One region of the Thauera sp. WB-2 genome, then DNA from elsewhere that is predicted to be linked to it. Evidence: predicted binding sites of a transcription regulator. Region 1 holds the regulator's gene; each other region holds the start of a gene.
The links. Region 1 encodes LexA, which represses DNA repair genes until DNA is damaged. Its sites were predicted from a motif close to ACTGTATNTANATACAGT; they were not measured.

Region 1 (10,348 bases):
CGCAAGCGGGGATGGCAGGTCGAGCGCTGCCGTTGCAGTGTCAGCGCCGCTGTCTTCCGCGCTTTCGGCATCGATGCGTGGAACCGCGGCCATCAGGCTGCGGGTGTAAGGATGGGTGGGCGCCGACAGCACGCGCTCGACCGGTCCCTCCTCGACGATACGACCGAGGTACATCACCGCCACCTCGTCGGCGAGGTACTCCACCACCGCCAGGTTATGAGTGATGAAAAGATAGGCCAGGCCGTGCTCACGCTGCAGCTCACGCATCAGGTTCAGCAACTGTGCCTGCACCGATACATCGAGCGCGCTGGTCGGCTCATCGCAGATCAGCACCCTGGGCGCCACCGCCAGCGCACGTGCCACCGCAATGCGCTGGCGCTGGCCGCCGGAAAACTCGTGCGGGTAGCGCCAGCGCATGTCGGGATCCAGGCCAACGCGTTCGAGCAGGCCATCCACCTGTTTCCGGCGCTGGCGCGGGTCGCCACCGAGCGCGAGCGCATTCATGCCTTCCTCGATGATGTCACCGACCCGCATGCGCGGATTGAGAGAGGCAAAGGGGTCCTGGAATACCATCTGCACTGCGCGGCGCAAAGGGTGCAAGGCCTGCTCCGGCAAGGCGGTAATGTTCTCGCCATCGAGCAGGAACTCGCCGGCCGTGGCCTCGACCAGCCGCAGGGCGGCCTTGCCGACGGTCGTCTTGCCACAGCCAGACTCGCCGACGAGGGCAAGCGTACGGCCGGCATACAGGCGCAAGCTCAGACCATCGACGGCCTTCAGTTCGGCGACCTTGCGCTTGAGCACACCCTTGCGCACGGGGAAATGGACCGAGAGATCGCGAATCTCCAGCACCGGCTGCCGGCTGCGCGCGCCCTCGGCGACCGCGGTCAACGCCTGTGCGGGCACGAACGGCCGCGGCACGCTGACGCCCTCGTACAGATGGCAGCGCACCGCCTGCTCGCCGAGCCTGTGCCAACCCGGCGCCTCCTCGTCGCAGCGATCGAAGGCCATCGGGCAACGCTCGGCGAAGCGGCAGCCCTGGAACACCCTGTCCAGCCCGGGCACGCTGCCCTCGGGCGCCTCCAGTGCGGCCCCGCGGCGGTCGGCACCCGGCAAGGCGGCAAACAACTTGCGCGAATACGGATGCAGCGGCGCAGCAAAGAAGTCCGTGCGCGCGCCGGTCTCGACAATCTCGCCCGCGTACATCACCCCCACCGTGTGGGCCACACGTGCGACCACACCCAGGTCATGAGTGATGAGCAGCATGCCCATGCCGCGCGCACGCTGGATCGCGACCAGCAGATCGAGCACCTGGGCCTGGATGGTGACATCCAGCGCCGTCGTCGGCTCGTCGGCAATCAGCAGCTGAGGCCGGCCGGCAAGCGCGATGGCGATCATCACGCGCTGCTTCATGCCGCCCGAAAACTGGAAGGGGAAATCGCGGAGGCGGCGTGCAGGATCAGGGATGCCGACTGCCTCGAGCAGCCCGCAAGCCTCGTCCGCCAAAACCACACCCGGCGGGCAGTGACGGGCGAGCGCCTCCATGATCTGTGCGCCGACGGTCATCACCGGGTTGAGGCTCGTCGACGGTTCCTGGAAGATCATGCCGATGCGCCCGCCGCGCACTCGCCGCATCGCGGCCTCGGGCAAGGCCAGCACGTCCTCGCCTGCGAGATGTACGCTGCCGCCGCAGATCTGCCCGGTGTCCGGCAACAGGCGCGCCAGCGCCAGTGCGGTCATCGACTTGCCGCAACCCGACTCGCCCAGCAGGGCGAAAGTCTGACCCTGGCGGATGGAAAAGCTCACCCCATCGACGGGGCGGATCTCGTCGTCGCCGCGCGCGATCGCCACGCGCAGGTCCGTCACCTCGAGCAGGGGCGCGCCGTGGCTGGCGCACGCGCCTGCGACGGCGGCGCTGGATACGGAAAGGCTCATGCAGACCTTACGGACAGTTCACGAAACAAGGGCCGCTGATGCGGCCCTCTGATCACGATCCTCAGTGGTGATGACCACCGGCCCCATGCACGTGACCGTGGCTGATCTCCTCCGCGCTTGCGGCGCGGACTTCGGCCACCGTGACGTCGAACACGAGCGCAACCCCAGCGAGCGGATGGTTGCCATCGACCACCACCTTGCCGTCGGCGATGTCGGTGATGCGATAGACGAGGTCCTCCTCGCCATCCTCGGACACACGCTCGAAGCTCATGCCGATCTCGATGTTATCGGGGAACAGCTTGGCATCCTCGACCAGGATCAGCTCTTCGTCGTAGTCGCCGAAAGCGTCTTCCGGCTGCAGTTTGACCTGCAGCTTTTCGCCAACCTTCTTGCCGTGCAGGGCCTCTTCGAGCACCGGGAAGATGCCGTCGTAGCCGCCATGCAGATAGACCAGCGGGTGCTGGCCATCGTCGATGACGGCGCCGTCCGGGTCGCGCACGGTGTACTGCAGCGTCACGACGCTGTTCTTGACGATCTCATTTTGCATTGCGGGATTCCAGTTCCTTGACCAATTCAAAAACCGCGGCGGCATGGCCGCGAGGCATCACATCGTAGAGTGCGTGGCGGACCCTGCCTGCCTTGTCGATGATGAAGGTCGACCGCCGCACACCCATCTTCCTGACTCCGTCGACTTCCCGCTCCTGCCAGACCTTGTAAAGCCGGCAAGCCTCGGTGTCCGTATCCGACAACAGGCGAATCGACAGGCCTTCCTTGTCGCGGAACTCGGCATGCGTCAGACAATCGTCGGGGCTCACGCCCACCACGATGCAGTCGTAGCGGGCAAACTCGTCCTCATGGTCGCTGAAATCGGCGGCCTGGAGCGTGCAACCCGGCGTGTTGTCACGGGGATAGAAATAGAGCACCACATTCTGCTTGCCGACCTGCGACGCGAGGTCGAAAATTTCCATGTCGGCATCCGGCAGTGAAAACGCGGGGGCGATGTCTCCGCTCTGCAGCATGTGTTCTCCCTGATGTGGAGGGGATTCTAGCCGAGACACCCGGCCAGCACTACCGGCGTGGAGGTTGACTTGCGATTGGTTCAGCACTGAGAGCTCCTCCCTGGCTTGTTGTCGCGCTTCGGGGTGCCGCCTGCCGACACCATGGAGAAGCAATAGCCCAGATCCGGCCCGGGCTCAAGACGCAGCGCATCATTGCATGGGCGCGGGGCCGGCAATCGATCATCTGCCGCACGGCTACAGAGGGGGCCCATGCCCGAATTCACATACCCCGAGAACCCAGCCCCCGAGGCTCCACCGCCACGCCCTCTCGTCGCCTTGCCCGCAACCATGCGGGCCATGGTGCTCGAGCGCAGTGGCGAACCTCTGCGCGCTCGGGCGCTCGCTCTGCCCCGACCTGGACACGGGCAGGTTCTGCTGCGGGTCGAAGCCTGCGGAGTCTGCCGCACCGACCTGCACCTGGTCGACGGAGAACTACCCGACCCGCTGCTGCCGATGATCCCCGGACACGAGATCGTCGGACGAGTCGCCGCCCTCGGCACGGGGGTGAGCGGCTTGGCCCCCGGCCAGCGCATCGGCGTACCCTGGCTGGGTTGGACTTGCGGCCGGTGCGATTTCTGCACCAGCGCACGCGAGAACCTGTGCGACGAAGCGCGTTTCACCGGCTATCAGATCCAGGGCGGCTATGCCGAATACACCGTGGCCGACGCCCGCTACTGCTTTGCGCTGGACGATGCGCTCGATGCCGCCGAAGCCGCGCCGCTGCTGTGCGCGGGCCTGATCGGTTACCGCGCGCTGGGCCTGGCCGGCGCAGCGCAGCGCATTGGGCTGTACGGCTTCGGTGCAGCCGCCCACATCATCGCCCAGGTGGCACGCTGGCAGGGCCGCGAGGTGTATGCCTTCACGCGCGTCGGCGACACCGCCAGCCAGGCCTTCGCGCACCATCTCGGCGCGACATGGGCCGGTAGCGCTACCGACAAGCCGCCCCACCCTCTCGATGCAGCGCTGATCTTCGCCCCTGCGGGCGAGCTCGTACCCGCCGCCCTGCGTGCGCTGGCCAAGGGCGGCACGGTGGTGTGCGCGGGCATCCACATGAGCGACATTCCGTCCTTTCCCTACGACATCCTGTGGGGCGAGCGCCGCATCGTGTCGGTAGCCAACCTCACCCGCAGCGATGGCGACGCCTTTCTGGCGCTTGCCCCTCGCGTACCTGTCCGTACCGAGATCACCCGTTTTGCGCTCGAAGATGCCAACCTGGCGCTCGAACGGCTCAGGCGTGGCGAGCTTCAGGGCGCAGCCGTGCTCGTGCCCTGAGCGCACATCGCACACCGCAGGATTGATGCGGGTCGGCGCACGGTTGACCGTGATGCTTGCCATTGGCACACAACTGTTTAAAATTACAGCCAGCTCATGGAGGCCGACATGTCTGCCCGCAACGAAACCCTTACCGCACGCCAGCAGGAAATCCTCGACTTCATCCGCAGCACCGTCGAGTCCGAAGGCCGCCCGCCCACCCGCGCCGAAGTCTGCACCGCGTTCGGCTTTCGCTCGCCCAACGCGGCCGAAACCCACCTGCGCGCACTGGCCGCCAAAGGCGCAATCCTGCTCGAGGAAGGCCGCGCCCGCGGCATCCGCCTGGCCGAAGCACTCGGCCTGCCACTGGTCGGACGAGTGGCTGCAGGCAGCCCCATCCTTGCCGCCGAGCATGTCGAGGCCCGCTATCAGCTCGACGCCTCCCTGTTCTCGCCCAAGGCCGACTACCTGCTGAGGGTGCGTGGCATGAGCATGCGTGATGCCGGCATCCTCGACGGCGACCTGATCGCCGTTCACCGCAGCAGCGAGGCCCGCAACGGACAGATCGTCGTTGCCCGCGTCGCGGATGACGTCACCGTCAAGACCCTGCAGCGCAAGGGCGCAGTGGTCGAGCTGCTGCCCGCCAACCCGGATTACTCACCCATCGTGGTGGACACCCGGCGCGACGAACTCGTCATCGAAGGGGTCATGGTCGGCCTGATCCGCAAGGATCACTGAGCCCTCGTCACCCAGCGGCTTTAGTCTCATCGTGCCGTCCTGCCCGCATCGCTCCCAATGGCTGCATCCCTGCGCCACGCCCCCTCTGCTGCGCCGCTGGCGGCCCTACTCGACGCCCTGCCCGCCGGCAGCGTCTGGCAGGCCAGCCGGATTGCCGACCATGCAGACACCTGCCATCCGAGCGGTTTCGCCGCGCTCGATCGTGAACTGCCCGGGGGTGGCTGGCCGGCTGGTGCGCTGATCGAACTGCTGCTCGACCAGCCCGGCGTGGGCGAGTTATCCCTGCTGCTGCCGCTGCTCGGCGGCGCCCCTGCCGAGCGCTGGATCACCCTGGTCTCCCCGCCCTTGCTACCCTATGCACCCGCCCTCGCCGACGCTGGCGTCGCCCTCTCGCGGCTGTTGCTGGTTCGCCCGCCACAAGCCAGAGATGCCGTATGGGCTGCACGCCAGGCAGCAGCCTCCGGCAGCTGTGCAGCCGTGCTCGCCTGGCTGCACATGCCGAACAACACGGCGCTGCGCCGACTGCAACTGGCGGCCGAGGCAGGCGCCACACCCTTGTTCCTGTTCCGTCCCCTCGCTGCCGCCCGCCAGTCCTCGCCTGCGGCGCTGCGCCTGTGCCTGACACCCGCGGCCGGCCAGCTCCGGGTCGATATCCTCAAGCGTCGCGGCCCGCCCTTGGCACGCCCGCTCCTGCTGCCGATCCGCTGACGGGCTCCGCCTTTCGCCATGCTCTGGCTCGCCATCCTGCTGCCCGACCTGCCGCTCCAGGTCTTCACCCGTGGCCTGCGCGACGTACCGGCCATCGCCATCACCGCCGACAAGCCTGGCGCGCCGCTGATCGCCGCCAGCGCATCCGCGCAGGCTGCCGGCATCCGTCCCGGGCAGCACGCAACAAGCGCAAGCGCACTGTTGCCCGAGCTCCGCCTGCATGCACGCATGCCACGACGCGAAGCCGAGGCGCTGAACGAGATCGCAAGCTGGGCAGGACGTTTCACCCCACGCGTAAGCCTGTCCTCTCCGGATGCGGTACTACTCGAGATCGCCAGCTGCCTGCGCTTGTTCGGCAGCGCTCATGACATCACCACCCAGGTTGCCAGCGGCCTCGCCGCACTTGGCTTTCATGCACGCATCGGCCTTGCTCCCACCCCCCTGGCCGCGCGCTGGTTCGCCCGCTGTGGGCACCCCGCTGGTGAGGACTGGCTGCAGGCCATCGACCAGCTGCCACTGTCCGTTCTCGAGGACGAAGCCGCTTGCGACGCCGACACCCGGGCCCTGCTCGCCGGCCTTGGCCTGCACAGCCTCGGCGAGGCCCGCGACCTGCCTGCAGCCGGGCTGGCGCGCCGCGGCGCCCAGGCAGTGCGCCACTGTCTGGCGCGCGCACGCGGCGAGATGCCCGACCCGCGTCCCTGGTTCGAAGCGGCAGATACGTTCAGCCACGGTCTCGAGTTGCCGGCACCCACCCATCACAGCGAGGCCTTGCTGTTCGCCGCCCGCCGACTGCTTGCCAGCCTGGAAGGCTGGCTGCAGGCGCGACACGCCGCCATCGACCATTGCCAGCTGATCCTCGAGCATGCACATCGCCCCCACAGCAGGCTCGAACTGGTGCTCGGCCAGCCCTGCAGGGATACCGCTGGCCTGCTGGCGATCCTGCGTGAGCAACTGGCCCGCCTGGTACTCGAGGCGGACGTCGGCGCCCTCAGGCTGATTGCCGATCGTCCGCTGGCCGCCATTGCGCGCACAGGTGTGCTGTTCGATGACGTCGGCACCCTGCGCGAGCAGGCCGTCCTGCTGCTCGACCGCCTGCGCGCCCGTCTCGGCCAGTCCAGCGTCCACCTGCTTGCCTCCCAGCCCGACCACCGTCCGGAGTCGGCCTGGCGCCAGGGCGATGCAAGCTGCGCCGGCAGTCCCGCACAATACACCTGCAGCGCACACGCGCCCCCGCTCGCACGCGAACACAAGGGGCTGCACGTCCGTCCGCTGTGGCTGCTGCCGGAGCCAAAGCCCATCGAGCGCGCAGACTACGTCCTGCTGAGCGAGGCCGAGCGCATCGAGTGCGGCTGGTGGGACGACCATCCGGTGCACCGCGACTACTACCTCGCAAACAACACGGGCCAAGCCCTGTGCTGGATTTTCCAGGCGCTCGACCCGCCCGGGGGCTGGTTCCTGCATGGTTATTTCGCCTGAGCAACGCGACAACGGGCAATGTCATGCAGGAGATGGCAAGTGGCGGGGACGGGCGTAGTACACTTTGCCCCTGCCCCTTTTTACCCTCCCCCCAGTATCTTCTGTGCTTCAGACTGCAATCCAGGATCCTGCGAGCACAAACCGACAACCGACGATGCCCCAGCCCCAACAGCCGAGCCCTACCCCGACCGTCCCCTCCTCTTCACGAGCCATCGATCATGCGCAGGATGCTGTGCTGGCAGGCGATCGCAGCCGCAGACGTGCGCTGTTCTGCCTGCTCCTTTGTCTGGTCGCTCTGCCCGCATCGTGGCTGATCTTCTCCGAGCTCGATCGCTTGTGGCCCGAAATCGCCACACTCGAAGGGCCCACCTTCATGGCTGCGACCACCCTGCTCGGCGCTGCCATGGCCCTCGGACCGCTCGCTGCCGCCATCGGCTTCCTGCTTGCCGTCTGGTTCGGCGTCGATAGCGTCTACCAGCCGCGTCGCCATCCCTCGCCCGCACTCGACCGCTTCATCGTCGGCGCCGGGTTGTTCGTGTGGTTCGCTCCCGCCGCCACTGCAGCGGCGATGGCCATCCAGGCCGTGCTGCGTGGCCGCATCCACTTCGTCCGCCCACCACGCGACTACCTGCTCGCCACCGATCCGATCGCATTCTGGCAAGGCGTCGGTTTCTGGCTCATCATGGGCGCCTTGTTCGCGTTTCTCGCCTGGCGCTACTGGCGTCCGCGCCTGTTCCCCAACGCGGCGTCCGAAGATTGACCGTAGCCGGCGCCACGTCCGAAGCCCCTTCGGCGCAGCCTTCGCCGGTTGCCCCGAGCGTACCGGGGGCGCTCGCCATCGGCAGACAGCTGCTGCACCACGCCTGGCCCGTGCTGGTCGCGCAACTGCTGTCGATGAGCATGATGGTGGCCGACACCCTCATCGCCGGCCACTACAGCACCAAGGACCTGGCCGCCGTCGCAGTCGGTAGCGGGCTATACATCTCGGTGGTGATGCTGCTGGTCGGCATCCTGCAATCGGTGGCGCCCACGGTCGCACACCATGTCGGCGCCGACCGTCATGACGAGATCGGTCCCGCCCTGCACCAGGGCTTCTGGCTGGCCCTGATGCTGGCCGTACCCGGAACCTTGCTACTCGCCCACCCCGAGGCGTTGCTCGCGCGCGTGGGCGTACCTGCGGACGTTGCCGCCACGGCGAGCAGCTACATGCTGGCTACCGCCTTCGGACTGCCTGCGGTGCTGCTGCACCGCACCTTCTACGCCTTCATCAACGCCCTCGGCCGGCCACGTGTGTTGATGGCGATCAGCTTCATCGCCACCAGCACGCACATCCCGCTGGCGTGGTTCCTCACCCATGGCCTCGGGCCACTGCCCGCACTCGGCGCCCTGGGCTGCGGCATCTCGACCGCACTCGTAAGCTGGCTCGGCTTCGCCTGCGCACTCGCCTACCTGTGGCGAACGCCGATTTACCGGCGCTACCGCATCTTCGAGCGCTGGCAACCGCCACGTGCGCGCGCAATCGGCAGCCTGCTCAGGCTGGGCGTACCGATGGGGCTGTCGACCTTCATCGAGATCACCTCATTCACCCTGATCGCGCTCTTCGTCGCCCGCATCGGCGCCGATGCAGTGGCGGGCCACCGCGTCGTCGCCAACCTCGCCGCCCTCGTCTATATGCTTCCGCTGGCGATGTCGATCGCCACCCTGGTGCTGGTGGGCCAGGCAGCCGGTGCGCGCGACTGGGCGCGCGCACGTGCCACGGTGAGAGTCAGCCTGTGGCTCACCTGCGCATTTGCAGTCACCATCGGTATTGCGCTGTGGCTGGTGCGCGGGCCGGTGATTGCCCTCTCCACCAGCGATCCGGCGGTTCGCGCGGTTGCGCTCGGGCTCATCTTCTACATCTGCATCTACCAGCTCAGCGATGCCATTCAGACCGTCGCCGCCCACGCACTGCGCGGCTTCAAGATCACCCTTCTGCCGATGCTGCTGCACACCGTGTGCTTCTGGGGCATCGGCCTGGCAGGCGGCTACTGGCTGACCTACCACGTCGGCGCACGCACCGAGCAGCCCTCGGTAGCCGGGTTCTGGGAAGCCAGCGTGGCGGCGACGATCCTGGCCTCCGTCCTGTTCGGCCTGCTGCTGCGCAGCGTGCTGCGCCGCCATCGCGAACTCGACCCCGGGCGCTGAGCACCCGCGGCGCCAGCCCCCAGTCGGCCGCGCTCAGCGCCCCAGCCAGCCCTTGCGCAAGCGCCGTGCGCGCTCGCCACTGCGCGGTGCGAACCTGAGCACGTACCTGTCTACTGCCGGCGGGTCGAGCTCCACGCTGAAGCGCATCAGCTCATCACGACGGAAGGCGTGCAACTCCACCCGATCGCCCACCTGCCTGCGCTTGAGTTGCGCTTCCAGACCCTTGGGGCTCAGCCTGAGACCATCGAGCGCGATCAGCACGTCGCCCGCCGACAGGCCGGCACGCTGGGCCGGGCCGCCATCGAACACATTGGCGACGCGCACCTCGCCCTCACCCGCGGCCAGCTTGATGCCCAGGCCGGGGGCCTGGATGCTGGCCTCTGCGTCCAGGTCCACCCCGAACCCCTTGAGCAGGCGTTGCAACGGCAGATCCTCCGTACCCTCGGCCGTATGCTCAAGCCAGCGCGCCAGGCGCGCACCCAGGCCGGCACCACCCACCTCGCGCACCGCCTGGTAAATACCGTCCTCGGCGACGCCGATACCGGTCTGGCCATGCTCGACCCACAGGCGGCGCATCACATCGTCCAGGCTGCGTTCGCCCGCACTGCCGGCGCGCAGCTGCAGATCAAGCGCGAGCGCGATCAGGGCGCCCTTGGTGTAGTAGCTGACGATGGCGTTGGGCGCGTTCTCGTCCTGGCGGTAGTACTTGGTCCACGCATCGAATGATGATTCGGCCACGCTCTGCTTGAGCCGACCGCTGCCGCGCATCACGTTCGACACCGTCTTGCCCAGCAAACCGAGGTAGTCCTCCGGATCGATCACGCCGCTGCGCACGAGCGCAAGGTCGTCGTAGTAGGACGTGAAGCCTTCGAACGCCCACAGCAGCCTGGTGTGGTTCTCGCGCGACAGATCATAGGAGGCAAAGGCGGCGGGCTTGATGCGTTTGACGTTCCAGGTGTGGAAGTACTCGTGGCTGCACAGGCCGAGAAAGGACTTGTAGC
Region 2 (10,348 bases), 1.6 Mb from region 1:
CAGTACCCGGCCCTCGCTGATGATGTACGCACGATCGCAGATGCCGAGCGTCTCGCGCACGTTGTGGTCTGTGATCAGCACGCCGATGCCGCGCTCCTTGAGGAAGCGGATGATCTTCTGGATGTCGATCACCGCGATCGGGTCGACCCCTGCGAAGGGTTCGTCGAGGAGGATCAGGCGCGGGTCGGTTGCAAGTGCGCGCGCGATCTCGCAACGCCGGCGCTCGCCGCCGGAGAGTGAGACGGCGGTGTTGTCGCGCAGGTGGTTGATGCCAAGCTCGAGCAGCAGTTCGTCGAGCCGGGTCTTCACCTGGTGCGCCTCGAGCCCTTGGAGCTCGAGCACGGCACGGATGTTTTCGGCCACGGTGAGCTTGCGGAAGACGCTCATCTCCTGCGGCAGGTAGGACAGGCCCAGACGCGCACGGGCGTGGATCGGCAGGTGGGTGAGGTCGGTGCCGTCGAGGTTGATCTGGCCGCCGTCGGCACGGACCAAGCCTACGATCATGTAGAAACAGGTGGTCTTGCCGGCGCCGTTGGGGCCGAGCAGGCCGACGACCTCGCCCGAACCGACCTCGAAGCCGACGTCGTGGACCACGGTGCGCGCCTTGTAGCGCTTTTGCAGGCTGGAGACCTTAAGCAGACTCATCGCGGGGTTCTTTCAGCAGCTTGCGGATCAGTTCGGGTGCAAAGCCGCGGGTTTGCAGGAAACGGGCCTGGCGTGCCCATTCGCGCGCATCCGCCGGGGCCGCCTGGAAGCGGCTGCGCAGCACTGCGCGGGCACGCTCCAGTTCCGATTCTACGCACTCCGTGGCGAGTGTTGCCTCGATCAGTTCACGGTCGATCCCGCGCCGCGCCAGCTCGCTGCGCAGCCGGCTGCCGCCGAAACGGTTGGCGCGGGTGCGCACGTAGGCTTCGGCGTAGCGGCTGTCGGACTGCAGGCCGAGCTCGCCCATGCGCTCGATCACTGCCTGCACCTCGTCAGCCTCGCCGTGGGCGGCCAGCTTGCGCGTCAACTCCGCGCGCGAGTGGTCGCGGCGGGCAAGATGGCGAAGCGCGCGTTCGCGCAGGCTGGGGGCGCCCATGGTGTCCTGGCTTGGCTCAGCTTTCCGTGGCCGTTGCCGGTGCCGCTGGCGGCAGTTCGGGCAGGCCGACGGCGACGCGGACCTTGTTTTCGATTTCGCGCGCAAGCGTCGGATTCGCACGCAGGAATTCGCGTGAGTTGTCCTTGCCCTGGCCGATCTTGTCGCCTTGGTAGGCATACCAGGCGCCCGACTTGTCGACGATCTTGTGTGTCACGCCCAGATCGATGATCTCGCCCTCGCGCGAGATGCCTTCGCCGTAGAGGATGTCGAAGTGGGCCTCCTTGAAGGGGGGCGAGACCTTGTTCTTGACGACCTTGACTCGGGTTTCGGAGCCGACCACCTCGTCGCCCTTCTTGATCGTGCCGGTGCGGCGGATGTCCATGCGCACCGAGGCATAGAACTTGAGTGCATTGCCGCCCGTGGTGGTCTCCGGGCTACCGAACATGACGCCGATCTTCATGCGGATCTGGTTGATGAAGATCACCAGCGTGTTGGTGCGCTTGATGTTGGCGGTGAGCTTGCGTAGCGCTTGCGACATCAGGCGCGCCTGCAGGCCGGGGAGCTGGTCGCCCATCTCGCCCTCGATCTCGGCCTTGGGGGTGAGCGCGGCGACGGAGTCGACGACGACCACGTCCACGCCGCCGGAGCGCACCAGCATGTCGGCGATCTCGAGCGCCTGCTCGCCGGTGTCGGGCTGCGAGATAAGCAGGTCCTGGATATTGACGCCAAGCTTCTCCGCGTAGCCGACGTCGAGCGCGTGCTCGGCGTCAATGAAGGCTGCCGTGCCGCCCAGCTTCTGCATCTCGGCGATCACCTGCAGGGTCAGCGTGGTCTTGCCCGAGGATTCCGGGCCGTAGATCTCGACGACCCGGCCGCGCGGCAGGCCACCGAGGCCGAGCGCGATGTCGAGGCCGAGCGAGCCGGTGGAGACGGTCTGGATGTCACGTTCGACGTTGCCGTCGCCCATGCGCATGATCGACCCTTTGCCGAACTGCTTTTCGATCTGGGAGAGCGCGGCGGCGAGGGCCTTGGCCTTGTTGTCGTCCATGGAGGTGCGTCCTGTGTGATTGGCGGATTATGGCACAAAGATTGCAGGCATGCGGACGGCCGCGCCTGATGCCGCTAGTTTAAGACGTGTATGAAAATACAGCAAACGGCGGAGTTGCCGAAGCGGACGGGGCAGGCTCGCGTCAGTGCGTCAGTGCGCCAGTGCAAGTACGCCCTGCAGTGCGCGGATCACGGTCTGTCTGCGCACGGCGCTACGATCGCCGGCGAAATGCAGGGTCAGGGCGCTTTGCTCGCCGGCGCGCAAGGCCCAGCCGATGCACACCGTGCCCACGGGCTTGGCCGGGCTGCCGCCGCTGGGGCCGGCAATGCCGGATACGGCGACGGCGACCGTGGCGATGCTGCGATCAAGTGCCCCGGCGGCCATCTCGCGAACGGTGGCCTCGCTGACCGCACCTTGGGTTGCGAGGGTGTGGGCGGATACGCCCAGCATGTCGATCTTGGCTTCGTTGGAGTAGGTGACGAAGCCGCGGTCGAACCAGGCCGAGCTGCCGCCGATCGCGGTAACGGCCTCTGCGATCCAGCCGCCGGTGCAGGACTCGGCGGTCGCCAACTGCCATCTGCGTGCGCCGAGCGCCTGGCCGACCTGTTGGGCGAGGGTGTCGAGTTCGGTGTCGGTCATGGCTTTACGCGCCGACGATGGCAACCAGGATGGCGAGTGCGAGCAGGGTATAGCCGGCCGCGACCAGGTCGTCGAACATCACCCCGAAGCCGCCCTTGAAACTGCGATCGGCCCAGCGTACGGGGGGCGGTTTGACGATATCGAAGAAGCGGAACAAGGCCACCGCGACCGCCTGCCAGAGCAGGGTTGGCGGCGTGAAGGCCAGCACCAGCCAGGTGGCGACCATTTCGTCCCACACGATCCCGCCGTGGTCGGGCACGCCGAGTGCGCGCCCCGTGCGCTCGGCGGCCAGCACGCCGGCGATGAACAGGGCTGCGAGCAGGGCAAGGAAGACGAACTCGGACAGTGGGACGCGGATCAGCGGGTAGAGCGCCCATGCGAGCAGCGTGCCCATGGTTCCCGGCGCCCAGGGCGACAGGCCGGAGCCGAAACCCAGCGAAATGAAGTGGGCGGGGTGGCTCATCATCAGGCGAAGAGTGGGGCGCATCTCGTGATCCGATCTGTGTTGTTCGACGCGTGCTTGCGTACCAGGAGGGATTGATTCGGGCGAAATGGTTCGCAGTACATCAGGCAAAGTGATCGTAGCCGCTGGGCGCGAGCGGGGCCAGCGTGCCGTCGGCTTCGCGCATGTGGATGCTGCCGCTATCAGCGGTGAGGCTGCCGATGCGGTGCACGGGCAACTCGAGCTTTGTGGCGAGCGCCCGTACGGTGTCACGTTGCGCAGTGGCGGCGCAGAAAAGCAGTTCGTAGTCGTCGCCCCCCGCGAGCAGGCAGTGTCTGCACAAGACCGGGTCGGCGCCGGTTGCAAGCAGGCGGGCCAGCGGCAGCGCCGCGGTTTCGATCAGCGCACCGGTGTGCGAGCGTTCCAGAATGTGGCGAAGATCGCCGAGCAGGCCGTCGGAGACGTCCAGCATGGCACTGGCCACGCCGCGCAGCGCACGGCCGAGGGCGAGCCGGGGCTGTGGGCGTTGCAGTGCGGCGATGCAGGCGCGCCGGCCGTCGGCGTCGAGCCTGGTCCGCCCTTGCAGGGCGGCGAGCCCGAGTGCAGCCAGGCCGGGCTGGCCCGATACCCACAGGTCGTCACCGGCGCGACCGCCGTCGCGGGTGACGGCCTCGCCGGCGGCCGTCTCGCCGATGATGGTGACCGACAGCGTGAGCGGCCCGCGCGTGGTGTCGCCACCGGCGAGGTCCACGCCATGCGCATCGGCACAGGCGAAGAAGCCGCGCGCGAAAGCCTCGATCCAGGCTTCGTCGGCAGCTGGCAGGGACAGCGCAAGGAAGGCCCAGCGCGGTTCCGCGCCCATCGCTGCGATGTCCGAGACGTTCACCGCCAGGGTCTTCCAGCCGAGATCTTCGGGGTCGGTGTCGGCGAAAAAATGGGTGCCCGACACGAGCATGTCGGTCGATACGGCGAGCTGCATGCCCGTGCGCGGCTGCAGCAAGGCGGCATCATCGCCGACGGCGAGCGCGGTGTGCCGTGTGGCGCGAGTGAAGTGACGCTGGATGAGGTCGAATTCGGAAGGCATGACGCGAAGTGAGGCGGCTGCCCGCATGCGGGCGGGCGGGCGCCAAGCTTAGCGCACAAGTGCGCTGCGCGCGCCGTTGCCGGACTCAGCGTGCGCGCAGACCCAGGCGCGCCTTCAGACTGTCCCAGTCCACCGCGTCGAGCGTGTTCTTGACCAGCAGGCCGAGGTCGGTGTCGCCTTCCATGCGCAGGCGGCGGCTGAAGAACAGCGTGTCGGGATCTTCCTCGCGCAGTGCGAGCGCGATGAAGTCGCGCGTGGTGGCGGAGATCACCAGGTCCGGCTTGCGTCCCGCAGCTGGAACGGCGCGGCGGAAGCCGCGCTCGCCGAGGCTGAAATCGAGCGTGAGTCCGGCATCGAGCACGCGCATCTGCAGGTGGCGTCCGCCGAGCGGTGCCAGCGTGTCGCGCGGCAGGATGCGGCCGAGCGCGAGGTTGAGCGCTGCGATCAGGGCATGCGTCGGCGGCTGCTGCGGCAGGCGCGAGATCAGCCTGGCCAGTGCCGTTGGCACCGTGAAGTCCGGAATGCGGAAGTCTGCCAGGCTTTGGGCAATGCGCTGGCGCAGGCTGCCGGGCAGGAGTTCGGCAGGCAGGGGCGGGCGCGGCAGGGTGGGCAGGGCGGGCATGTGTGTACTCCGGGGAGGCGGGTGTGCTGGCTCAGGCCGCGACGTATTGTTCGGCACCGGCGCGGCCGTGCCAGAAGCCGTTGCAGGGCGCCTCGATCATCAGTGCGCGGCTTGCCGCGAGGGCTTCGGCGGGCGAACTCTGGGCATCGATGGTGGTGCGGAACAGTTCGACGATGGCGCGCGTGTTGGCGCCCTGTGGGCTGATGCGCAGGACTTCGGCGTTGCCACGTACCGCGGCGAGGTCGCCGAGCAGGTTATGCACCCGTGCCGACTGCGTCTGCACGCCGTTCAGGGTCAGGAAGGGTTCGCCTTCGCGGGTGCGCAGCGTGATGCCGTCCATGATCGACAGACAGCGGAACTCGCAGGTGTCCTTCTGCAGGTTGAAGTGGCGGGCGGTGAAGCAGCGCGCCGAATGCGCGAGCGGCAGGCGGCCGTAGGCGAAGACCTCGGTTTCGATCGGGGCTGCGAGCGCTTCGCGCACCTCGGCAAGCGCGGCACCCGACATCTCCGGGGCGACGGCCCAGCGCGTGGCGCCCGAGTCGATCATCAGCTGCAGCGTGTTCGGGTTGAAGATGTTCAGTGTGGGGCCAGCGACCCAGTCGGTGATGCCGGCCTCGGCGAGCAGTCGCACCGCGCCCATGTCGTTGGCCTCGACGCGGAAGCCGGTCTCGCCCTCGCTGTGCTGGCGCACGATGCGGCGCAGTACCTTGAGGTCGGATTCGGATTCGATCAGGCCCTGGGTACTGATGACCACTTCCTTGCCGGCCGCGGCGAGCACCTTGCCGACCTCGAGCCAGTCGTCGAGGCGCAGTTCGTGGCGGCGCGAGCACACCGTCTCGCCCAGGTAGACGCTGTCGATCGGTGCTTCGACCATGTCGGCGTAGAAGTCGAGCACGCTCTGGTGCGGCCAGTAATAGAGCAGGGGGCCGAGGGCGAGTTTCATCGGGCGGGTCTCAGTTCGTTCGGGTGATGCGGTGCGAGGCGGCTTGCGCGACGCTCACTTCCACGGGCGGTAGTAGGCGCCCAGCGTATGGCTCTGGCCTTCGGAGACCTTGTTGAGCTCGGCCATCCACGCCGGCAGCACTGCGAAGCCTTCGGCGCCGCCGGCCTTGAGCTTGTCGAGCGCGGCGCGCCACACCTTGGTGACCTGGGCGACATAGGCTGGGCTGCGCTGGCGGCCTTCGATCTTGATCGCACGGATGCCGATGCGGGCGAGCTCGGGCAGCAGTTCGAGCGTGTTGAGGCTGGTCGGCTCCTCGAGCGCGTAGTAGGTCTCGTCGTTGACCTCGAAGCGGCCCTTGCACAGGGTCGGGTAGCCGGCGCGCTCACCGTCGGCGAAACGGTCGATGAGGATGCCGTTGAGGCGCGTCTCCATGCCGCGCGGCGTGTCTTCCCAGCGTACGTGCTTGCCCGGCGAGCAGGCGCCATTGCAGTTGGGCGACTCGCCGGTGGCGTAGGCCGACAGCGCACAGCGGCCCTCGACCATCACGCACAGGCCGCCGAAGCCGAAGACCTCGATCTCGACCGGTGTGTTGGCGACCACGCTCTCTACCTGGGCCATGGACAGCACGCGCGGCAGCACCGCGCGCTGGATACCGAAGCGCTCATGGTAGTAGTTGATCGCCTCGTAGCTGGTGGCCGAGCCCTGCACCGACAGGTGCAGGCGCAACTGCGGATGCGTTCTGGCGGCGTAGGCCATAAGACCGGGGTCGGCGAGGATCAGGGCATCGAGACCGAACTCGGCAGCGCGGTCGATGGCCTGCGTCCAGCTCGGCCAGTTGCCGGTCTGCGGATAGGTGTTGAGTGCGAGCAGCACCTTCTTGCCACGGGCGTGGGCGTAGGCGATGCCTTCGCGCATCTGCGGCGGGTCGAAGTTGAGGCCGGTGAAGTTGCGCGCGTTGGTGGCGTCCTTGAAGCCGAGATAGACGCAGTCTGCGCCGTGGTCGACGGCGGTTTTCAGGGCGGGGAGGCTGCCGGCTGGGCAGACGAGCTCGATCGTATTGGGTGCGGACATTGGCGGCCGGGCGGGCAGGGAAGAACCCGGGCACCATAGTGCGTGGTCGCTGAGGTGGCTTTGACGAGTGTCAAACGCCCGTTGTGCACCATCGTGCGGTGCGCAAAAAAACCTTATGATTCGGGCCAATGACATTCGGCCGCGATGGCGTCTGCACGAAGTGGTGCAGGCGAGCATCGGTGTGCTCAACGCAATGGAGCGTGCGTGGATCTTGCAACACTGATTGGGCTGCTGGGCTCGCTGGGCATCGTCGTCTCGGCCATCGTGCTCGGTGCGTCGGCAATGATCTTCCTCAATGGACCATCCTTGCTCATCGTTGTCGGCGGCAGCCTGTTCGTCGTACTCAGCAAGTTCACGCTGCAGCAGTTCCTCGGCGCGTTCAAGGTGGCGGCGAAGGCGTTCAAGTTCCGCCTGCCCGACACCGAGGAGGTCATCAAGGAGGTGATGGAGGTTGCGCAGGTGGCGCGCAAGGAGGGCATGCTGGCGCTCGAGAGCCGGCCCTCTTCCATCCCTTTCTTCCAGCAGGGCATCCAGCTCATGATCGACGGCCAGGCACCCGAGACGGTGCGCGAGATCCTGCAGAAGGAGCGCCTTCTCACGCTCGAGCGCCATCGCTGGGGGGCAAAGGTGTTCAGCGCCATGGGTGACGTCGGCCCGGCGATGGGCATGATCGGGACCCTCATCGGCCTGGTGCAGATGCTGTCGAACATGGAAGACCCGAAGTCGATCGGCCCGGCGATGGCGGTGGCGCTGCTGACCACGCTGTATGGCGCGATGATGGCAACGATGATCTTCCTGCCCATGGCGGACAAGCTCAACCTGCGCATGACCGAGGAGGCACGCCTCAACGCGATGCTCATCGATGCGATCTCGGCGATCCAGAACGGCACCAATCCGCGCGTGATCGAGACCCTGCTCACGAGCTACCTGCCGCCCGCCAAGCGCAAGTCCGAAGGCGGCTGAGGGCGCGCACATGGACATGCCCGAGGAGGAGAAGGCCGGCATCCCCGCCTGGGTGATGACATTTGCCGACCTGATGTCGCTGCTCATGTGCTTTTTCGTGCTCCTGCTCTCGTTTGCCGAGATGGATGCGATGAAGTTCAAGCAGATCGCCGGTGAGCTCACCAAGGCCTTCGGTGTGCAGCGCGATGTGCCGGCGATCGAGTCGCCGATGGGGACGACGCCGATCTTCGACAAGTTCTCGCCGGGGCCGCCCAAGCCCACCCCGATAGATACCGTGCGGCAGGAGACCTCCAAGGAGGATCCCAAGCTCAAGACCTACACCTCCAACGCGAGCAACGAGGCGATGGTGCGCGAGGTGTCCGAGCGCCAGGTCAGCAAGAGTGCCGACGAGTTGCGCAAGACGCTCGAGAAGGAGCTCGGCCAGGGCACGCTCCAACTCGACGAGGAGAAGAAGCGCATCGTCATCCGTATCGAGGAGCGCGGCGCCTTTCCGTCCGGCTCGGCTGACCTCGCGCCGGCATTTGCCGACGTGGCGCGCAGGATCGGCGAGTCGCTGGCCGATATCCCGGGGGAGATCGCGATCGAGGGTCATACCGACGACATCCCGATCAGCACTGCGCGTTTCCGCTCCAACTGGGATCTGTCGGCAGCGCGCGCCTCATCAGTGGCGAACGCGCTGCTCGCGACCGCCACCGTCGCGCCGGGACGGCTGCGTGTGCATGGCTTTGCCGAGACGCGTCCGCGGGTCGAGAACACGTCGGCAGCCCTACGCGCGCAGAACCGGCGGGTCGAGATCGTGATCGACATGTCCGGGCCGATCGAGGTGCTGGAGAACCGGGCGCGCCAGCTGATCGGTGGCGGCCATTCCGAGTTGCTGCCCTTCATGGGCTGGCAGGCGGAATAGCCCTATGGCCCTCCGAGGCCGGGCTCAGCGCCGCAGGGCCTGAGTCAGACGGGTGAACTCGGCGCCAAAGTGGCGAATCATGTGCTTGAATTCCGCATGGCGGTTGGCGTCGAGCACGGGGTCGGCGTCGCCGCCGTCGGCCCAGATCACGCCAACCGGACGATCACCGAGGTGGATGGCGCCAAGCAGGAAGCCCGCCGGCCGCACATGCGCGCGCAGGACCTCGGGGAGTTGGCGGCGACCGGCCGCGAGCCGTGTGCGGTCGATGCAGGTAGATCCCGCCGCGTGGCGGAACAGGCGTGCGAGCAGGTTGTCGTCACCCGCAGGCACCCAGAGGGCTTTCGCATTGTCCTCGGGGGCAAAACCGTAGGCGAAGTAGCAGCTCAGGCGGTCTGCGGCAGAGGCTTTCAGGAACAGCAGGCAGCGCGCAAGGCCAAGGCCTTGCTCAAGCGTGTGCGCCGTGTCCGCAAAGAACGCGCGCAGGTCGCGATAGCGGCCGTGCTGGCAGTTCTGCATGAAGGCCTCGATGATCTCGGTGACAGGCTCACCGCCGATGCCGCCATGGGCCTTGGGCTGCGTCGCCTTGGGTGCTGCGCTTGAAGGCTCGTCGGCCTGTGTCTCGCCTTCTAGCCTCGTTGTCACCAGTCGGGTGCGGTCGTCGCCGGCGTGTTGTGAGCGAGCATGCCATCCGTCAGTGTGCGCGTCGCTGTCAGCCGGTCGCGCGGGCGCTCGGCTTGCGGGCATCTGCGCGCCGGGGCTGCGCGGTGGCGGTGGCGGCCAGAAAAAGCGCTCGCATGCGACCGGGCGATGGTCGATGAACGCAGCGGCATGGCTGATGCGTACTGCGACGCGACGCGTGCTTGCGACGATTTCGTCGAGCGGCAGGTTCGTCATCGCCGACGCAGCGTGCAGCAGTGTCGTGGTGTGGCCACCATACCAGTTGTCATGTGTCGCCCAGGCGATGAGGTGGGCAAGGACGGCATCCGCGCCGCGCTGGTGCAGATAGCGGGCGAGTGCGATCGGCAGCTCGGGGGCCATGCCCCCTTGCCAGGCGTAGCGGCCCGCGTGCGCAAGCATGGTGCCCGCCCTGTCCATGATCGTCGTCAGCGCCGGGCTCGCCGGCAGGCCAAGATCCTGCAGGTGGGCAGCGTTCAGTTCGACGGGGGAGCAGCCCAGCAGAGCCTCCTCCACCCGCGCACGCCGCTCGCCGGCCGCGGCGCGCACTTCGATCTCCTGGTGCAGTTCGGGGGCGGCGAGGGGGAGCTTCCAGCGCGCCACGCCGAGCAACAGCGTCAGCCATTCGAGATACTCGGCATGCTCGCCGCCGTGGTGGTGCGCCCAGTCGGCCTGCAGGACACGGCCGAACTGGCTCGTTGCCATCGCCCGTACCGCCTCGTGCCGGGCAGCGGCGCTTGCATCCAGGCCCTGGTCAGCACACCGTCTGGCCAGGGCCTGGACCTTGTCGACGCCAAGCATGTTGAGCGCATGCTGAAGGCCTTGCACCTCGCCGTCGATGCGCGGTTCGCGGGCGGCGAGCAAGATGACCTCGAG
Region 3 (10,348 bases), 240 kb from region 1:
GCGAACGAAGGACAAGGGGTGGCGGCCGAGGGTGAAGCCCAGGCGCGCATAGTCGGCGAGCAGGTCTTCGGCTTCATCCGGGGCGGCGAGTTCGGCGGCTGCATCTCCGCCCGGTGCCGCGGCCAGCAGGCCGGGTAGCGGCGGCGCGCCACTCGCCTGCCACAGTGCCTGGCGGCGGTGGCCGGCGAGGCTGGCGAGCGCGCCGGCGCCCGCCAGGCTGCGCAGCGTGCCGCCGTCGAGCCCGGTGCGCAGCGCGAGGTCCTGCGTATCGGCAAAGCGGCGTTCGTGGCGCGCTGCCACGATGCGGGTGGCCGCATCCCGGCCCAGGCCATGGATCATGCGCAGCCCAAGGCGCACGGCCGCTTGTGCAGCAGCTTGAGCGGCATCGGCTGTGTCCGTGCTGGCGGGCGGGACGGCTTCGAGCGTGCAGTCCCAGTCGCTGGCGCATACATCGGCCGTGCGCACCTCGACGCCATGCCGGCGTGCGTCCTGGATGAGCTGCGAGGGGGAATAGAAACCCATCGGCTGGCTGTTGAGCAGGGCGGCCAGGAAGGCGGCGGGCTCGAAGCACTTCATCCACGCCGAGGCGTACACCAGCAGCGCGAAGCTGGCAGCGTGCGACTCGGGAAAGCCGTAGCTGCCGAAGCCTTCGATCTGCTGACACAGGCGTTGGGCAAAGTCGGCGTCGTAGCCGTTTTTCGCCAGCCCGGCGAGGAGCTGTTCGCGATAGCGCTCGAGTTCGCCCTTGCGCCGCCAGGCGCCCATCGCTCGGCGCAGCTGGTCAGCCTCGCCGCCGGTGAAGCCGGCGGCCACCACCGCCAGCTGCATCACCTGTTCCTGGAAGATCGGCACCCCGAGCGTGCGCGCCAGTACGCCGCGGATCTCCGGGCGCAGCCCGTCCATGGGGTCCTCGCCGCGCGCGTCGCGTTCGCGCGCGTGCAGGTAGGGATGGACCATGCCGCCCTGGATCGGGCCGGGGCGCACGATGGCGACCTCCACCACCAGGTCGTAGAAGCGGCGTGGCCTCAAGCGCGGCAGCATGGTCATCTGCGCGCGCGACTCGACCTGGAACACGCCGATCGAGTCGGCGCGCGACAGCATCGCGTACACCGCGGGCTGCTCGCGCGGGATGCTCGCCAGCGTCAGTGCCTGCCCGCGCCAGGCCGACACCAGGGCCAGGCCGCGGCGCAGTGCGGACAGCATGCCGAGCGCGAGCACGTCGATCTTCATCAGGCCGACGGCGTCGAGGTCGTCCTTGTCCCACTGGATCACGGTGCGTTCTGGCATGGCGGCATTCTCGACCGGCACCAGTTCGTCGAGCCGGCCGCGGGCGATGACGAAACCGCCGACATGCTGCGACAGATGGCGCGGAAAGCCGATGAGTTCCTCGGTGAGTGCGACCAGGCGCCGGGTGACCGGACTGGTGGGGTCGAAGCCCGCTTCCTGCAGGCGCTCGGGCAGGATGCGACGGCCGTCGAACCAGTGGTGCTCGCGCGTAAGGCGCTCGATCTGCGCCTCGTCCAGGCCGAGGGCACGGCCGACGTCGCGCAGGGCGCTGCGCGCCCGGTAGCTGATTACGGTGGCAGCCAGCGCTGCGCGTTCGCGGCCGTACTTGCGGTAGATGTACTGGATGACCTCCTCGCGGCGGTCGTGCTCGAAATCGACGTCGATGTCGGGTGGTTCGTTGCGCTCGCGCGAGATGAAGCGCTCGACCAGCATGATGCCCAATGTCGGATCGACCTCGGTGATGCCCAGTGCCCAGCACACCACCGAATTCGCCGCCGAGCCGCGGCCCTGGCACAGGATGCCCACGCTGCGGGCGAAGCGGACGATGTCATGCACGGTGAGGAAGTAGGGCTCGTAGCCGAGCTCGACGATGAGGGCGAGCTCGTACTCGATCTGCCGGCGCACCTGGGGTGGGGCAGGGTCATCGGCAGCGGCGGGCGGCAGCTCGCCCGCCGCGGGTTCGGCGGCGGCGTGGCCGGCCTGTCCGCGGTAGCGCCAGCACAGCCCGCCTTCCACCAGCCGACGCAGCCAGCTCGCCGGAGTCTCGCCTGCGGGGACGAGCTCGGCCGGGTACTCGTAGCGCAGTTCGTCGAGGCTGAAGCTGCAGCGTGCGGCGACCGCGAGGGTCTCGGCGAGCAGAGCGGGGGGGTAGCGGCGGGCGAGGGTGTCGCGATCGTGCAGGCGCAGCTCCGCATTGGGGGCGAGTGCGAGTCCGGCCTCGGCGACGCTGCAGTGCAGGCGCAGCGCGGTCATCACGTCGGCCAGTGGACGGCGCGCGGCGTCGTGCATGAGTGCGGCGCTGGCGGCGACCGCGGACACCCCGGTGGTGCGAGCGATGCGGCGCAGCAGGGTGATGCGGGCGCGGTCGCGGCCATCGAGCCGCACCGTCACCGTCAGCCAGCTGCGGCCGGGATAGCAGCGCGCCAGCCACGCGGCATCGGCCGCCAGTGCCGTGCTGGCAGCGTCAACGCCGGTGCGGGGCGGAAATGCCGCCGGCGCGACCAGCAGCGCCAGGCAGTCGGTCTGCAGCCCCTCGCGGCAGGCAGCCTCGACCATGTTGCGGGTGAGGTGGTAGCGCCCCTTGTCTGCTGCGCGCCGGGCCTGGGTGATGAGGCGAGACAGCTGGCCATAGCCGGCGCGCGTGGCGGCCAGCAGCACGATGCAGGGGCCGTCGGCAAGTTGAAGCTCGCTGCCGATGATCAGCTGCGGCCGTGCGTCGGCAGGCAGGGCTTGCAGCGCACGGTGGGCACGTACCACGCCCGCGAGCGAGCATTCGTCGGTGAGGGCGATGGCGGTGTAGCCGAAGGCCGCCGCCTGCGCCACGAGCTCCTCGGGGTGCGAGGCGCCGCGCTGGAAGCTGAAATTGCTGAGGCAGTGGAGTTCGGCATGTTGCGGAGTCACAGGTTGACTGTAAAAAAATACAGCTTCAGGCGCAAGCGCGCGCCCTGCACCCAGGGCGTCGTCCGCTGGCAGCCTCGTCTTTGCTGTCGCGGAAACCGGGCGGGCCCGGTACACTCACGCGCTTTGGCCGGCGCTGTCGCAGGCCGAGTCTGCAGATCATTTTCGGGCCGATATGGCCAGCAAGGAGTTTTCGATGCGCTTCGAGATGACCCGCGCCGCACTGTTCGGCGCCCTGGCACTGGCATTTGCGCTGGGCACGCCAGCCCATGCGCAGCAGAAGTCGGTGGCCATCACCGCCATCGTCGAGCATCCGGCGCTCGACGCCGTGCGCGATGGCGTCAAGCAAGGCTTGGCCGAGGCGGGTTTCGAAGAGGGCAAGAACCTCAAGTGGCAGTACCAGAGCGCGCAGGGCAACACCGGCACGGCGGCGCAGATCGCGCGCAAGTTCATCGGTGACCGCGTCGACGTCATCGTCGCCATCGCCACGCCTTCGGCCCAGGCCGTGGCTGCGGCAACGCGCAACATCCCGCTGGTGTATTCCGCAGTGACCGACCCGGTCGCCGCCAAGCTGGTGCCGTCGCTGGCCGCATCGGGCACCAACGTCACGGGCGTGTCCGATGCGCTCGAGCTGGACAAGCAGATCGAGCTGATCAAGCGCGTGACGCCCGAGGCCAAGCGTGTCGGCATGGTCTTCAACCCGGGCGAGGCCAACTCGGTGGTGGTGCTCGAGCGCATGCGCGAACTGCTGCCCAAGTACGGCATGAGCCTGGTCGAGGCCGCCGCGCCGCGTTCGGTTGACGTCGGCTCTGCCGCGCGCAGCCTGATCGGCAAGGTCGATGTGTTCTACACCAGCACCGACAACAACGTGGTGTCGGCCTATGAGGCCCTGGTCAAGGTCGGCATGGATGCCGGCATCCCGCTGGTGGCTGCAGACACCGACAGCGTCAAGCGTGGCGCCGTCGCCGCCTATGGCATGGACTACAAGGCGCTCGGCGTGCAGACCGGCCACATGGTGGCGCGCATCCTCAAGGGCGAGAAGCCGGGCGACATCGCCTCGGAAACCAGCAACAGGCTCGACCTCCATGTGAGCCCGGCCGCCGCCCGTCGCCAGGGCATCACGCTGTCGGAGGCGCTCATCAAGGACGCCGCCCAGGTCGTCGAGTAAGCGGCTGCAAGCCCGGTACGCGACTGCCGCGGTGCAGTCGCCCCGGGTGTTCGCGGCGGGGTTTCCTCGTCGCCCATCCTCAAACGGTTATTTCCCATGTCGCTCTACACCTTGCTCGGGGCACTGGAGATCGGCCTGATCTTCAGCCTGGTCGCGCTGGGCGTGTACATTTCCTTCCGCCTGTTGCGCTTCCCTGACCTTACCGTCGATGGCAGCTTCCCGCTCGGCGGCGCCGTTGCCGCGACCATGATCGCAGCCGGCCAGGACCCCTTTACCGCCACCATTGCCGCCACGCTGGCAGGTGCCGCGGCTGGCATGATCACCGGCTGGCTCAATGTGCGCCTCAAGATCATGGATCTGCTCGCCAGCATCCTGATGATGATCGCGCTCTACTCGATCAACCTGCGCATCATGGGCAAGCCCAATGTGCCCTTGATCATGGAGCCGACGGTATTCAACCTGCTCCAGCCCGAGGCGCTGGTGGACTACGTGTTCCGCCCGCTGCTGCTGGTGCTGATCGTGATCGTCGTGAAGCTGGGGCTCGATGCCTACTTTTCCACCCAGACCGGGCTGGCCATCCGCGCCACCGGTTCCAACGCGCGCATGGCGCGCGCGCAGGGCGTCAACACCGGGCTGGCGGTGCTCGCCGGCATGGCACTGTCGAACGCGCTCGTCGGCCTGGCCGGGGCGCTGTTCGCGCAGACCCAGGGCGGGGCCGACATCTCGATGGGCGTGGGCACCATCGTCATCGGCCTGGCGGCGGTGATCGTGGGCGAGAGCCTGCTGCCTTCGCGCAAGCTTTACCTGGCGACGATCGCGGTCATCGTCGGCGCCATCGTGTATCGCTTCTTCATCGCGGTCGCGCTCAACTCCGACTTCATCGGCCTGCAGGCGCAGGACCTCAACCTCGTCACCGCGTTGCTCGTCACCGTCGCGCTCGTGGTGCCCAGGCTGCGTGCCCACTGGTCCGGCAGGAAGGGAGGCTGACATGCTCAACGTTCAGGATCTGCGCCTGACCTTCAACCCCGGTACGCCGATCGAGACCCAGGCCCTGCGCGGCATGTCGCTCGAGATCCCGACCGGGCAGTTCGTCACCGTCATCGGCTCCAACGGCGCCGGCAAGTCGACCTTCCTCAACGCCGTCTCCGGCGAGCAGAAGGTCGACAGTGGCAGGATCGAGATCGACGGCATCGACATGACCCGGCAGCCGGTGTGGGCGCGGGCGCGCCACGTCGCCCGCGTGTTTCAGGATCCGCTCGCGGGCACCTGCGAGGACCTGACCATCGAGGAGAACATGGCGCTCGCCAGCATGCGCGGCGAGCGTCGCGGCTTCTCGTTTGCCGTCAAGCCGGCGCTGCGCGAGGAGTTTCGCGCTCAGCTCTCGACCCTTGGCCTCGGCCTGGAGAACCGCCTGTCCGATCGCATCGGCCTGCTCTCCGGCGGCCAGCGCCAGGCAGTGAGCCTGCTGATGGCGGCGCTGCGGCCGTCGCGCCTGCTGCTGCTCGACGAGCACACCGCAGCGCTCGATCCGCGCACCGCGGCCTTCGTGCTCGAGCTCACCGTGCGCATCGTCGCCGAGCACAAGCTCACCACGATGATGGTCACGCACTCCATGCGCCAGGCGCTCGACGTCGGCCAGCGCACGGTGATGCTGCATCAGGGCAGGGTAGTGCTCGACGTGGCGGGCGAGGAGCGCGAGGGCCTCGACGTGCATCACCTGCTGGCGATGTTCGAGAAGGTGCGCGGCGAGGAAATCGACGACGACAAGCTGTTGCTGAGCTGAACGCCTGCACGGATGCCGATGCCCGAAAGGCTCGCGACTTGCGTCGCGCCTACGGCACCCCGTGGCGCGTATCGCCCCCGCGTGGGAGCGGCGCGAGCCGCGAGGGGTTGAGGGCGATGGGACTCGGGGCCGGCCGCGAAAGGCTCGCGACTTGCGTCGCGCCTACGGCACCCCGCGGCGCGTATCGCCCCCGCGTGGGCGCGGCGCGAGCCGCGAGGGGTTGAGGGCGATGGGACTCGGGGGCGGCCGCGAAAGGCTCGCGACTTGCGTCGCGCCTACGGCACCCCGCGGCGCGCATCGCCCCCGCGTGGGCGCGGCGCGAGCCGCGAGGGGTTGAAGGCGATGGGGCTTGGGGGCGGCCGCGAACAGCTCGCGACTTGCGTCGCTCCTACGGCACCCCGCGGCGCGTATCGCCCCCGCGTGGGAGCGGCGCGAGCCGCGAGGGGTTGAAGGCGATGGGGCTTGGGGGCGGCCGCGAACAGCTCGCGACTTGCGTCGCTCCTACGGCACCCCGCGGCGCGTATCGCCCCCGCGTGGGAGCGGCGCGAGCCGCGAGGGGTTGAGGGCGATGGGACTCGGGGGCGGCCGCGAACAGCTCGCGACTTGCGTCGCGCCTACGGCACCCCGTGGCGCGTATCGCCCCCGCGTGGGAGCGGCGCGAGCCGCGAGGGGTTGAAGGCGATGGGACTCGGGGCCGGCCGCGAAAGGCTCGCGACTTGCGTCGCGCCTACGGCACCCCGCGGCGCGTATCGCCCCCGCGTGGGAGCGGCGCGAGCCGCGAGGGGTTGAGGGCGATGGGACTCGGGGGCGGCCGCGAACAGCTCGCGACTTGCGTCGCGCCTACGGCACCCCGTGGCGCGTATCGCCCCCGCGTGGGAGCGGCGCGAGCCGCGAGGGGTTGAAGGCGATGGGACTCGGGGCCGGCCGCGAAAGGCTCGCGACTTGCGTCGCGCCTACGGCACCCCGCGGCGCGCATCGCCCCCGCGTGGGCGCGGCGCGAGCCGCGAGGGGTTGAGGGCGATGGGACTCGGGGGCGGCCGCGAACAGCTCGCGACTTGCGTCGCGCCTACGGCACCCCGCGGCGCGTATCGCCCCCGCGTGGGAGCGGCGCGAGCCGCGAGGGGTTGAAGGCGATGGGGCTTGAGGGCGGCCGCGAAAGGCTCGCGACTTGCGTCGCGCCTACGGCACCCCGCGGCGCGCATCGCTCCCGCGTGGGAGCGGCGCGAGCCGCGAGGGGTTGAAGGCGATGGGGCTTGGGGGCGGCCGCGAACAGCTCGCGACTTGCGTCGCGCCTACGGCACCCCGCGGCGCGGCAATCGCTTAGAATCCGCGCTTCGCTCAAGCATCCAGTTTCCTTTTCGCCATGTCCCAAGCCATTGCCTCCCGTCCTGTCCGCACCCGCTTCGCACCCAGCCCGACTGGCTACCTGCACATTGGTGGCGCGCGTACCGCGCTGTTCTCCTGGGCTTTTGCCCGTCGCCATGGCGGAACCTTCGTCCTCCGCATCGAGGACACCGACGTTGCCCGCTCGACGCTGGAGGCGGTGCAGGCCATCCTCGACGGCATGGACTGGCTGGGCCTGGCGCATGACGAAGGTCCGTTCTATCAGATGCAGCGCATGGACCGGTACAAGGAGGTCATCGGCCAGATGCTGGCCGCCGGCACCGCCTACCACTGCTACATGTCGTCCGAGGAACTCGACGCTATCCGCGAGGCGCAGCGCGCCCGCGGCGAGAAGCCGCGCTATGACGGGCGCTGGCGCCCCGAGGCGGGCAAGGCCCTGGCGCAGCCGCCCGAAGGCGTGCAGCCGGTGGTGCGCTTCCGCAATCCGACCGATGGCGTGGTGGCGTGGGACGATCTCGTCAAGGGGCGCATCGAGATCGCCAACGCCGAGATGGACGACTTCATCATCGCGCGTGCCGACGGCACGCCGACCTACAACTTCTGCGTGGTGGTGGACGACTGGGACATGGGCATCACCCATGTCATCCGTGGCGACGACCATGTGAACAACACCCCGCGCCAGATCAACGTGCTGCGCGCGCTCGGCGCCGAGGTGCCGCTCTACGCCCACCTGTCGATGATCCTGGGCGACGATGGCACCAAGCTCTCCAAGCGCCACGGTGCGGTGAGCGTGATGCAGTATGACGACGACGGCTACCTGCCCGAAGCCGTGATCAACTATCTGGCGCGCCTGGGCTGGAGCCATGGTGACGACGAGGTCTTCAGCCGTGATCAGTTCGTCGAATGGTTCGATCTCGACCATATCACCCCCTCGGCGGCGCAGTTCAACACCGAGAAGCTGAACTGGCTCAACGCGCAGTACATCAAGAAGGCGGATGACGGCTTTCTCGCTGCCGAAGTTGCCAACCGCCTCGCTCGTCGCGGTGTCAATCCCGAGACCGGGGTGGCGCTCGAGGCCGTGGTGGCGCTGTACAAGGACCGTGTCGCCAATCTCAACGAACTGGCGGACTCGGCCGAGCTGTTCGTGGCCGATGTTCATCCTGCACCCGAGGTGATCGGGCAGCACCTGACCGACGCTGCGCGTGCTGCGCTGGTCAGCCTGCGTGCCCGCCTTGCCGGCACCGACTGGAACAAGGCTGCGCTGTCGCAGGCGATCAAGGACACGATGGCCGAGCATGGCCTGAAGATGCCGCAGGTGGCCATTCCGCTGCGGGTGGCCGTGCTGGGCGTGCCGCAGACGCCGTCGATCGATGCGGTGCTCGAAGTGCTTGGCCGCGAGCGCGTGCTGGCGCGCCTGGACCGCCATCTGTGACCGAGGCTTTCCGCGGCGGTTGAGCGTCGCGCTTCAGCGCTGCTGGCGGCGGGGGCGAAACTCGCTGCCGACCCAGCGCGCGAACTCGATTCTGGTGCAGCGGCCGGTACGATCCAGGCCGCGTCCGGCGACGACCCGATAGATGACGATGTCTTCGTCCGGGTTTGCCGAGCGGTGCTCGTCGATGATCTGGCGCACGGACCATTGTTGTCCCGGGCGGTCGTTGCAGTAGAAGTGACCGGCCTTCACCTGGGGCAGTCTGCTGTCGGCGCTGGATTGCGCGATTGCGAGCGCGCGGTGGACGACCTGGCGAAGTTCGTCCGTGCCGACGTCCAGCACGACATTGAGCTCGTCCATTGCCTTGCGTACATGTTCGTCGCCGGGCAGTGGGTAGCCGCCACCGCCACGCCCAGGGGGCAGCGGTGCGTAGTGGGTGAGGCTGGCCGGATAGCGCCGCCAGGGGAAGGGATAGTTGAAGAGGATGGCGGTTGCGCCCAGGATCAGGCAGTTCAGGCCGACCGGATAGAGGGCATAGGCAAAGCCGAGGTCGTGGATCGCCGGGCCGCCGACGACCGCAGCCAGTGCGGTCGCACCGCCGGGCGGATGTATGCAGCGTGCCAGGTGCATGACACCGATCGCGCCGCCCACCGCTGCTGCGCCGGCCAGCGTCGGGTCGGGGATGATGAGCTGGCTGAGCACGCCGACCAGTGCCGACAGCATGTTTCCGGCCAGCAGGGGCCAGGGCTGCGCGAACTGGCTGTGCGGCGCGGCGAACACGATCACCGCAGCAGCGCCGAGCGAGGGCACCACGAACACGGCCGCCTCGCTGCCCACCATGCCCTGCGTGAGCGCGACCACGATCGCGATTCCGAGCAGGCCTCCGAGACTTGCCACCCAGGGCTCGCCGCCATGCTGGCTGCTGTGTGGAATGCCTGCGAGCTCGTGCATGCGCTCGCGTATGGCGGTCAGTCTTCGTGTCGATGACATTGCTGCTTGGTGGTGTCGGTGATCGGTTTTTCGCCCGGTTCTACTTCGTCAGGCGTTCGTACAGCTTGACTGCCGTGTCCACGTAGCGCAGCAGGCGGTCGCCCTCGGCCAGCAGCAGGCGCGCGTGGCGGTTCCTGTTCATCCGCGAGGGGTCGGGCGCGAGCGCGGCGCTGAAACGCTCCCACTGCTGCGCGACCTCGTCGAGCTGGGCGATGAGCTCCGGCAGCCGGCGACTGCCTTGGCGCAATTCGTCGAGGTTGGCGTCGAACTCGACGATCGATGCGCTGATCTGGTCGTCGATCTCCTCCTGCGTGTCGACCAGTTCGCGGAACAGGAACAGCTTGCCGATGCGCTGCGACAGCATGCGGTTCCTTCCCGCAACGTTCACATAGCGTGCGTCGGGCGTACCGGCGCACTGCGCAGCCACGCTGGTGAGGTGGTCCGCGACGTTGAGCACTGCTTCGCTGAGGCGGAACAGCTTCAAGCGGTCCTGGGCGGTGGCTGCAGTCGATAACAGGGCTTGGCGATAGGCCGGCCAGGTGCGCAGGACAGCCGCCAGAGGCTCCTCCAACGCCGCTTCCAGTGGCAGTTTGCGCAGACGAGCCAAGGTGCGTTCGAACTCGCCGTCGAACTGGCGCAGGCGGATCCGGGCATCAGCGGGTGCGATCTCCCACACCAGCCGGGCCGAGGCGATGGCCAGCTGCTGCGAAAGGAAGCGAAGGCGACCGCA

Region 2: the regulator LexA is predicted to act here: its motif matches at 2,215-2,232, upstream of recA (recombinase RecA).
Region 3: the regulator LexA is predicted to act here: its motif matches at 2,914-2,931, upstream of LQF09_RS09195 (error-prone DNA polymerase).

The regions. Positions count from the first base shown of each region.
Region 1 covers NZ_CP088935.1:2,248,070-2,258,417, reverse strand. The annotation lists gene LQF09_RS10330 (ABC transporter ATP-binding protein) at 1-1,932, opposite strand, end outside; gene LQF09_RS10325 (FKBP-type peptidyl-prolyl cis-trans isomerase) at 1,994-2,479, opposite strand; gene LQF09_RS10320 (peroxiredoxin) at 2,469-2,951, opposite strand; gene LQF09_RS10315 (zinc-dependent alcohol dehydrogenase family protein) at 3,201-4,262, shown strand; gene lexA (transcriptional repressor LexA) at 4,371-4,979, shown strand; gene imuA (translesion DNA synthesis-associated protein ImuA) at 5,037-5,687, shown strand; gene LQF09_RS10300 (Y-family DNA polymerase) at 5,706-7,163, shown strand; gene LQF09_RS10295 (hypothetical protein) at 7,396-7,923, shown strand; gene LQF09_RS10290 (MATE family efflux transporter) at 7,920-9,347, shown strand; gene LQF09_RS10285 (M61 family metallopeptidase) at 9,381-10,348, opposite strand, start outside.
Region 2 covers NZ_CP088935.1:3,830,402-3,840,749, reverse strand. The annotation lists gene lptB (LPS export ABC transporter ATP-binding protein) at 1-645, opposite strand, end outside; gene recX (recombination regulator RecX) at 632-1,081, opposite strand; gene recA (recombinase RecA) at 1,098-2,129, opposite strand; gene pncC (nicotinamide-nucleotide amidase) at 2,280-2,768, opposite strand; gene LQF09_RS17495 (phosphatidylglycerophosphatase A family protein) at 2,773-3,255, opposite strand; gene thiL (thiamine-phosphate kinase) at 3,335-4,294, opposite strand; gene ubiT (ubiquinone anaerobic biosynthesis accessory factor UbiT) at 4,380-4,916, opposite strand; gene LQF09_RS17480 (U32 family peptidase) at 4,948-5,859, opposite strand; gene ubiU (ubiquinone anaerobic biosynthesis protein UbiU) at 5,914-6,930, opposite strand; gene pomA (flagellar motor protein PomA) at 7,135-7,893, shown strand; gene LQF09_RS17465 (MotB family protein) at 7,904-8,797, shown strand; gene LQF09_RS17460 (hypothetical protein) at 8,822-10,348, opposite strand, start outside.
Region 3 covers NZ_CP088935.1:2,011,127-2,021,474, forward strand. The annotation lists gene LQF09_RS09195 (error-prone DNA polymerase) at 1-2,907, opposite strand, end outside; gene LQF09_RS09200 (ABC transporter substrate-binding protein) at 3,080-4,072, shown strand; gene LQF09_RS09205 (ABC transporter permease) at 4,169-5,059, shown strand; gene LQF09_RS09210 (ABC transporter ATP-binding protein) at 5,061-5,855, shown strand; gene gltX (glutamate--tRNA ligase) at 7,219-8,631, shown strand; gene LQF09_RS09220 (HPP family protein) at 8,665-9,579, opposite strand; gene LQF09_RS09225 (type IV pili methyl-accepting chemotaxis transducer N-terminal domain-containing protein) at 9,659-10,348, opposite strand, start outside.